Regions from separate parts of the Ruegeria sp. AK11 genome, predicted to be linked through region 2. Evidence: riboswitches for the same ligand, from Rfam matches in the RefSeq annotation. Region 2 holds a riboswitch; the other holds the start of a gene.
The links. Region 2 has a riboswitch for cobalamin ahead of ACR0D9_RS00155 (ABC transporter substrate-binding protein). Riboswitches for the same ligand answer to the same signal wherever they lie in the genome.
Positions count from the first base shown of each region.

Region 1 (4,450 bases), on a different contig from region 2:
GGGAGCGACGGAAGGTGTAACCAATTGGCATAAAGGCGGCCCAGCTTTTCGCCGTTGATATAAACATGCGCGTGACCTTCGCCTGGAACGTCAGCCGTGGAGGCATTTTCCGGAGCAAAGCGAAAGTTCTGCGGTGTCACACGCAGATTCCAGCCCGCCATAGGATCCTTAATCATCTGGATCGCCACACTGGGGGCGTCGCTGTCGGCAGGCAGATTAGTGGCAGCGGAGTGGTCGTGCGCTGCCATCTCCATGTTGCCGCCGTGTTGGGCCGGGTCAGTATGGTCATGGCTCTCAAAGGTGCTACCGCTGCTGGCGGCAATCACAAAGCCAGCACCGCCGCCAAAGACAAGTCCGATGGCAAAGAGAGCAAGAGAACGGGACATCTTGTCATCCTCAATAAAAAAAACCCGCCGGTGTAACCAGCGGGGTAGCAATGGAGGAGCGCGATCAGACTGCAGCGCCTGCGCGCTTGCCTTCTGTCTGCCAGAAGTGGCCGGTGAAACTGCCTAAGAGTGCCCAGGCGGCCATGCCGATGCCGAAGGCCCGGGCAGCAAAAAGCGCCCCGATCTCGGTCGGAACCGGCCCAGAGAAACTCTCAGGCTCAGGGGCCCCGATAATATGCGGTACCATTAGCAGCACGGCCGCAATCAGGTAGCTTACCAGGTTACCTCCAAAGGCAATCAGCCACATGGCTACGCCGGCTGCGGCAACGGTGACCGTCCACCAGATCTGACGCACTCCCACATCTGCTGCCGCTACGCCGGGAACTTCTGGAGCCAGTGACAAGCCAGGAGCAAAGTGGAAGGCGACAAAGCCCGCAAGACCCCAAAGCAGGCCGGTGCGGCCGTTGATCTCATGCCCCTGACGTTCGGCTACTGACATCAGCGCCGCCAGGACTAGCGCATAGCCGGTGTAGGTAAGCATGGTGAAGATAATGCTGAGACCATCGCGCATCGGCTCGGCGAACATGCCGGGCAGGTCGGGATGCGCAGTTACGGGATCAGCGCCAAAATGCACCAGGTCGCCGCCCTCATAGAGCTCGGCGTGAAGTAGCACTGGCTGCACGAAATACAACTGCAGAAGGGCGGCAATCAGCCCCGCTGCTGCACCAGCGAACAAGCCGCTGGTCAGAATACGACTGAACATTGTTTTAGTGGCAGGGGAAGCCAGTTGCGTGGCGCACATCATGAGCCGCGTCATGCAGGCCAGAAGCCTGAACATGGCCAGTCACGGTAATGATCCCTAGACCCAGAACCACGGCGAATACTGCAGGCAGAAAGGATGCGCCAGCGGCGGATGCCTTGATCGTTTTTGTCGTCATTTTAATCCTCCTCGCCGTCACACCCGACGGCATATGTTGTGTCCATCCTACGGCCGGTCTCCTGACTCGCAGGTCACAGCAGACTTCCCCCTTCCCAGCGCCATTACGCCAGTGGTATTGGAAGGCCGCTCGCCGCTCACAGTCGCGGGGGCGGTCAAGGCTTCAGTGCGGTAGTTTGGTGCACCGTCCTCATTCCCGTTTCAGTCCCAGTGCGTAGGCACCTTTGGACACCGTAGAAGCCTTTATTGTTCCATAGTGCTTTGTTCCGTCAAGTACGAAAGCGACATCATAGTATTCTGCAGCGGTCAATCTTAGGTAATGGCAGGCTTGGTTTAGATTTTAGCCGTTCAGTGCAGAAGGCTAAGTCGAAAAACACAAACTGTAAGCTGAAAACTCGACACCGGAGCTTTGGTCGGCAAGTTGCATGTTGGCTATCTTTTTTGTGCCGGTATACGTGCAATCGCCTTGAAACGTAGCTTACCTAGCTTCCTGGCGTCAGCGAAGTCGCCGTCAGTACTGTCCTCATACATCCGCATGAAGATCATTATGTCCGGAAGATCGACAACCGTAACCTCACCGAAAAGATAGGCGGTCTTGCCGCTTTGTCGCACCGCCAACGTCTGTGGTCGGTGACAACCGGACATGCAATCCACTTGCTGCAACTCGGCTTGCACCCCCGATGCCTCCAGCGTTGCGGCTAATTGATCATAAAGGGTGGAATCCGCGTCGCGGCAGGTTCTGCAAAGCGTGAGGTTAGGTAGGCACATGCGTCAGGCTGATCCTTGATCGAGAACTTCCATCTGAGATTTCATATTTGCTGGTCGGTTGTTAGCTCAGTTTCAATACGTGTTTTGACTCTAAGTCTGGAAAAGAGTCCATACTCAGGCAGGAAGGACACATGAGCCCTAGCCCTCGAAAACTTTGCAAATACACCGAGTGCGAGACGGGGATTTGGCAGGGCGAAGAAGCAACCATCAGACGAAAAAATTTTTAAGTTTCTACGTGAGACTGAGCTGAAGCAGGTGGTAGGCGATGAAGTGGAAACAGCTCACGCGAAACATCTTTGTTCTTCAATAATCTGAAACAGCATTGCCTCCGGGATCGGCTCGCCATGACACGCCTATTTTCAGGTCCGCGCGCACCGCGCCTCCCAAGGCGAATTCCGAGACGCGACAGGTTCTTGTTGCGCGTAACTAGGTTCGTTCTATCGTCAATTACAGTCTAGATCCGGGACATATAGCGGGGTTCGTGCTTGATGGTTACCTTTCGGTTACCACGACCGATCATGGGACTGAATGCGTAGCGACAACCGACGACATTCAAAAGGAAGTACGCTGATGCGAAACGCCTCGGCATTAACAACTTTTCTGTCTGCGTCACTACAACCGAGGATCGCCCATGCCGCCATCGGTTCTCGCCGCAACCCGGTGTGATGGGTGTTGTGATAACGGCATATCTCCGGGTGCAGCCAGTCTTCGAACTCCTCCAATGTCATCGACGCAGTGCCGGAGCCGTCGCATTTCCCCTTATCCTTGGGGGATAATTGCGTTCTTCCCTAAAGTAGATGAACGGCCTCCATGGTCGTCCTAATCAGGCGTTCGATATCTTCGCCGTAACGCGCTCGACCCGGTGGCCTTTACTTGACGGAGATACTCCAATCTGAGCGGGTCAAATGGAAGGTTTCGCTGCGGAAACGCGCCCATTGTCTACGTGTATGGCTTGCGGAATCCCAACAGTAGGCCAATACGACACCTCCGAGATATCTGGCGCGCGGATCGAATTCGTTCACACGCAATGGTGCAAACACAAGCAGATGGACGAGTCGGACTGAGCATCGAAACTCAACTATGCGCCCAGAACAATGCAGGTCGTGACATCAATTGCGAGAGGCAACCAATGTCTACCCAATGGTTTAGCCGCTAGAAACCTGTACCCAACGATCAGGGTGAATCGGGTCCTGTATTCGTAGGAAAAGATACCTTGTTTCCTTCCACGTTTTGATCCTGTTGGTAACATTGTCCAGAACCAAATCGCCTTCACTCGAGCGATAGACTAGAACAGCATGGCCATTGCGATTGGTGTCCAAGACGGTCGCGATTAGTAGCTTCGTAGGATCCACACCGTTCTGCACAAGTTCAAACTTCTTTTGCAAAGCGAAGTCTTCGCAATCTCCTGACCCTTGCGTCGGCAGTGTCCAGTATTCCTTTGTCCCGTATTGGCTTTGATCCGAAACGGCACGGATTCTCCGATTGACGCGCGTGTTGATCGTTTTAACGATCTGATTTTCTTGTGCCACGGACAGACCAGAACTACGAGCGCTCGCGCACGCCCAAGAGTAATCTTTGCATAGTGTTTTGGCACCGGATGGCGCTTCAATCTTTCTGTCAAGACCGATCGAGGGAAGCTCAGAGGCTTGTAATGTAGCGGCAGACACAAAAAAGCTGCATATAAAACAGATCATTGGGAGATAACCCAGCAGGTTTTTCGATAACATTCTCTGAACTAACGTGGGATTTGTCATATCTGCCTTCTCCATGCTCGTTCCTCGAAGGTATCCAAACTTCCGGGGCCAATGTATTTTATTCCAAGCCTTCATGTGCCTTGAGGCATTGCAACTGCTTCTTAGCCTCTAGGGGTAAAGCGGCAAAAATTTGCAGATTCTTTGGTATTTCTTCCTTAGTTGACAGCATCAGAGCATCCACGCCATCACCAGTCCGGCATAGCTAACAGCGCGAACTAGAGGGTAAGCTGATCGCAATTCTCTCATTCAACAAAAATACAACACAGATCGGCCGTCATCGCTTAAGGTTACGAAATACTGGGACAATGAAGCCGCTCCTCCCCAAACTGAGACAGGCAGTTTCGGTTTTTCCGGGCGCTGCAATTAGTGACCGCTAATGACATCTTTGACGACAGGCTCGTTGAGCAACGCCGTTAGCAGGGGGCATGCTGCTCCTTCAGTACAGGTCTGCACAAGTTCTACCAATGCTTGCTCCAGCCGTTGGAGAGCGGCGATCTTTGACCTGACCTTGTCGAGATGTTTTGTTGCGACGTCTTCGGCGTCACGACAGGCTTGCTCCGGCGCTTTGGACAATTCGCGAAGTGCGCATGCATCCTGAATAGTGA
Region 1 is NZ_JBQFXU010000012.1:44,096-48,545, forward strand. It holds gene ACR0D9_RS18420 (hypothetical protein) at 1-386, opposite strand, end outside; gene ACR0D9_RS18425 (CbtA family protein) at 451-1,149, opposite strand; gene ACR0D9_RS18430 (CbtB domain-containing protein) at 1,154-1,324, opposite strand; cobalamin riboswitch at 1,359-1,574, opposite strand; gene ACR0D9_RS18435 (DUF1636 family protein) at 1,756-2,091, opposite strand; gene ACR0D9_RS18440 (transglutaminase-like cysteine peptidase) at 3,237-3,860, opposite strand; gene ACR0D9_RS18445 (MerR family transcriptional regulator) at 4,209-4,450, opposite strand, start outside.
Region 1: it holds a riboswitch for cobalamin, as region 2 does, so the genes downstream of both, ACR0D9_RS18430 (CbtB domain-containing protein) here and ACR0D9_RS00155 (ABC transporter substrate-binding protein) in region 2, are expected to answer to the same signal.

Region 2 (4,450 bases):
CCGCTCCGATCAAGGCGGAGGTTGGGATAAGCCTGCGATGCCCCGGTCCCACAAGGAACCGGGCAGCATGAGGGATGACCAGCCCGACAAAGCCAATGGATCCGACGATAGAAACCATGACAGCTGTCGTGAGCGCGGTCGCAAAGATCAGGGTTGCCTGCACCCGACGTACCGATATGCCCAGCGAGGCCGCTGAATCAGAGCCGAAAATAAAGGCGTCCAGTGCTCTGGCGTGAAAGCGGCAAATGAGCCAACCGACAAGGGCCACCGGAATGGCCAGATACACATCCGGCCAGCGCACGCCGCTGAGGTTTCCCATCAGCCAGAACATGATCCCGCGCGCCTGATCGGCATTGGCGGATTTGGCGATGATGAAGGCCGTCAGCGCATTGAACAACTGAGACCCGGCAATTCCCGCCAGGACGATCTGTGCCGTCGCAACCCGTCCGCCCCCTGCGCCAGCGGCTCGGGCCAGCAACGCGACAAAACCAAAAGCCAAAAGCGCGCCATTGAACGCGCCAAAAGACAGCGACAAAGCCCCCCCACCCAAACCAGCGATGGTTACAGCCACGGCACCCGTCGAGGCCCCGGCAGAAATGCCCAAAATGTAAGGGTCGGCCAACGGGTTTCGCAGCAAAGCCTGCAACACGACCCCTGCGACAGCCAGACCGGCACCGCAGGACGCAGCGACCAGAGCGCGAGGAATCCGGTAGCTCCAGATAATACCCTGATCAATTGGGTCGACAGGAAAGTCCGCTCCGGCCAGCTTGTTGGCCAGAACGGAGAGAACCAAATCGGGCGACAGAGAGGTTTCCCCGATCATCGCGCCCGCAAGAACCGCCGCAATCAACAATGGCACGGTAAGGCACGCAGCCTTGAAACCCTGCCGTAAGATTGCGGCGACCTCGTTCACAGGTTGTTTCCGATGGTATCCAGCTTCTCGGCCAGATCCTCCAGCGCCGGGATTGCGCGGATGGTGGCGTCCATGGCCTGCGCATCCATAATGACGATCCGGTCATTCTTGACCGCATCCATCTGGCTGGTCACCGGATCAGTGCGCAGGAACTCCAGCTTTTTCAGGTAGTCGTCCGCAGCAAAGCGACGGCGGTCCATCTTGGCGATAACAATCACCGTCGGATTGGCCTTGGCAATGGTTTCCCAGCCCACTGTTGGCCATTCTTCATCCGTCTCGACGACGTTGCGGATACCCAATTTACTCATCATGTATCCCGGTGCGCCTTTCTGTCCGGCCACAAACGGGTCGCTTTCCATTTCAGGAGAGGAAAACCAGAATACGGCTGACACATCGTCCAGCTTCACGGTTTGCGCCTTGGCGACGGCTGCGGCTTCGCGGGCCTTGTACTCGGCAACCAGGTCCGTGCCGCGTTCGGATACATCAAAGGCTGCCGCCAGTTCTTCGATACCCTGATACAGCGTATCGGTCGAGAACGCTTGCAGGCGGGTGCCATCGCCGCCGACTGTATTGTCTTTGCCGATGCAATCTGCAGGCATTACGTACGTTGGAATGCCCAGTTCGTGAAATTGCTCACGCGTGGCGACGATGCCCTCGGGTCCGACATGCCACTCATATTGCGCTGCGACCAGTCCCGGCCGCTTGGCAACAACGCTTTCAAAGCTGGGATCATTGTCTGCCAGACGCTCTACCTTGGCATTCACCTCGGCATATTCAGGCAGCACCTCGTTGAACCAGACCGAGGTTCCAAGAACCTGCTCGCCCAGACCCAGCGCATAAAGCACCTCGGTCGCGGCCTGGCCGACCGTGACTGACGACGTCACTGGCGCGTCAAACGTGACCGAGTGACCGCAGTTTTCGATAGTTAGGGGAAAGTTTCCTTCGGAGGCAGCGCTGGTAGCCAGCAAGGAAAGGCCAATCAGGCCAGTGCGTAGAAACATGACAATCGATCTCCATGTGTCAATGACCAGAGAACGGGTGAATGGGCATTTACCGAAGCAACAGGCGCTTTACTGCCTGCCGTGAGCGCAGGGTAGAAAATAGACCGCCCGGCGCGTTTCTTCGGCAACCTCCCCGGACAACCCCGCCCGGTGTGTTTCGGTTTCATACCGGCAGGTCTCCTGACTGACGGGTCTTTGTCTGTCCTGTCTTCCCAGACCAAAATGGCCCAGTGACGGAAATGGACAGCGCTCGCCGCCTACAGTTGCGGGGGCAGTTCCGGTTGGCACCAAAAGGCACCTCGGATTCCCTCTTAGCCACATCGGGACCGGTAAAACGCGGGTACCTTAACACTTACCCTGCGGCAAGAAAAAACTCCGGGGTCTTTCCTATTTTCTCGCAAGAGCATGCACCTGCGCGTCTCAACATGGCGCTGATATCAGAAAAGCCGCTGAGAACGCGCCAAAATCCGGACCCAGATTCATAGTGTGTGATATTAGGGAAAATCATGGCTGGGGTGGTAGGATTCGAACCTACGATACACGGTACCAAAAACCGCTGCCTTACCACTTGGCTACACCCCAACGGTGAGCGGCTATCTACGATTGTTGATGGCAGGGTTCAAGAGCGTTTTGCAAAAAAAGCGAGCGCCGTAAAATTTTTTTGAAGGCCCCTCATTTGGTGTCGATCAACACCGCTCCGGTACGGTTGCCTTCCTGTACCATCGCATGGGCGGCAGCGCATTCTTCCAGTGTAAAGACCTTATGTACGGGGCAGATCAATGCGCCATCAGCCAGTGCCTTGTGTAGAGTCTCTATTGCGGCGGCGCGCAAATCTGCGGGCAGCAGGTAGATCAGGACTGCCTCGAGTGTCACGGCCTTGAACATCATGGGTCCAAAGGGAAAGACGGGTGTCATATTCCGGGCAGATCCATATGCGTTGATACGGCCGTTTTCGGCGATGACGGCAATGTTGGTGTCAAGGTTCTGTCCAAATTCGACATCGACGATTCGACCAATTGCACGTCCATCATTTGCGTCGAGAATCTGATCCGAAAGGTGTTCACCGGAGTAGTCGAGAACGACATCTGCACCAGCTGCCTTGACCCGGTCAAAGCTGCGGGTGCTGGCCGTTGCGATCACTTTGGCTCCGGCCCATTTGGCAAGCTGGACAGCCAGATACCCGACAGTACCCGCCCCACCATGGATCAAAATGGTTTGCCCGCGCGGCGTGCCGCCCGAGAACACTGCGTGGCTTGCGGTAAGGCCCGGAATTCCAAGAATCGCTCCGGTTTCAAGTGACACCGTCTCGGGCAGTTCTACAGCCTGAGATTCAGGCAGGGTGATGTGGCTGGCAGCTGTACCGAACGCGCGTTGCCATTGCCCGTTCCAAATCCACACGCGCTGACCAATCCGCGTCGCGGGTACGCCATCGCCAACCGCTGTGATGACTCCAGCCCCGTCGCTGTGCGGAACGATCAGCGGAAACGGAGGTTCTGTGACACCCGGTCGGGTTCCCGCGCGGGCCTTGACGTCCGAGGGATTTACGCCGGAATAAGACAACTCGACCGTGACTTCACCCGGTCCAGGCGGAACTGGGGGAATATCCTGTATGCGCAAGACATCGACAGCGTCTCCGAAGGCTGAATAGGTGACTGCGCGCATAGGGTCCTCCGTTTAGGTCGAGTTAAGCGGCGATTGGGCCGGTAACTCAAACAGCTTGTCGCGCTTTTTCGGGGCGATGCGCAACCGCGGATACCGGAAATTGTCTTTCGCCTATTCCCGAATTTCGGAAGAATCGACGCCCCAAAGGTTCGATTTCAGTGTCCAGCCACGGTATCCGCCGGCGGTGATCCTGCACCAGTCCAGCGAACAGGCTCCAAGGCGCGCCACCACTCCGGTCTCGAAATGGGCATTCACGGGCGAGGTCGGGTCGGGGCGGGCATAAACAGGCAGCATCTCGGATTCGATCAGCACCGTTCGGACGCCAGACAACAAGGCATAGTGAACCCAGCCACCCGCGCCGTCGCGGTCTTGGACCTTGCGCCAGTTGCCGTATTCGGCAGTGACCTGCAGCGGCATGCCACGCCTTTTGAATACCCAATCGATTCGGTGGGTTAGGGATGGTCCGCGTCGCACGTTCCCTTCGGCTGCCTTCATCGACACATATCGGGGCAGGGGCAGGTTGGTGACCGATCCGCGTTTGACTTCGGCATGTGCGGCGCAGGCACCGAACATGACCAGAAATGCGGAAACTACCGCCAAAGATCGGCGTTTTACCGGTCGAATACCACTCACTGACTGCCCGCTCTTATGCCTGTTGATCCGGTTTTGAAAAAAGGTCGACTCAATGCCATTGGGGTTCTTGTGCCCCGCCTTATCCTGCGCCACGATGCCATGGCGCGCGTCCGTTTGCAAAGCAGTGGGAGAGCCGAGGTGCCAAGAGAACGTTTAAGTGTTGTCGTTACGCGACGGTTGCCTGAGGCAGTAGAAACCCGGTTAAGCGAATTGTTTGACGTGCGCCTGCGCGACGACGACA
Region 2 is NZ_JBQFXU010000001.1:23,699-28,148, forward strand. It holds gene ACR0D9_RS00150 (FecCD family ABC transporter permease) at 1-895, opposite strand, end outside; gene ACR0D9_RS00155 (ABC transporter substrate-binding protein) at 910-1,914, opposite strand; cobalamin riboswitch at 2,068-2,260, opposite strand; tRNA gene ACR0D9_RS00160 (tRNA-Gln) at 2,422-2,496, opposite strand; gene ACR0D9_RS00165 (NADPH:quinone reductase) at 2,587-3,576, opposite strand; gene ACR0D9_RS00170 (SH3 domain-containing protein) at 3,688-4,149, opposite strand; gene ACR0D9_RS00175 (2-hydroxyacid dehydrogenase) at 4,348-4,450, shown strand, end outside.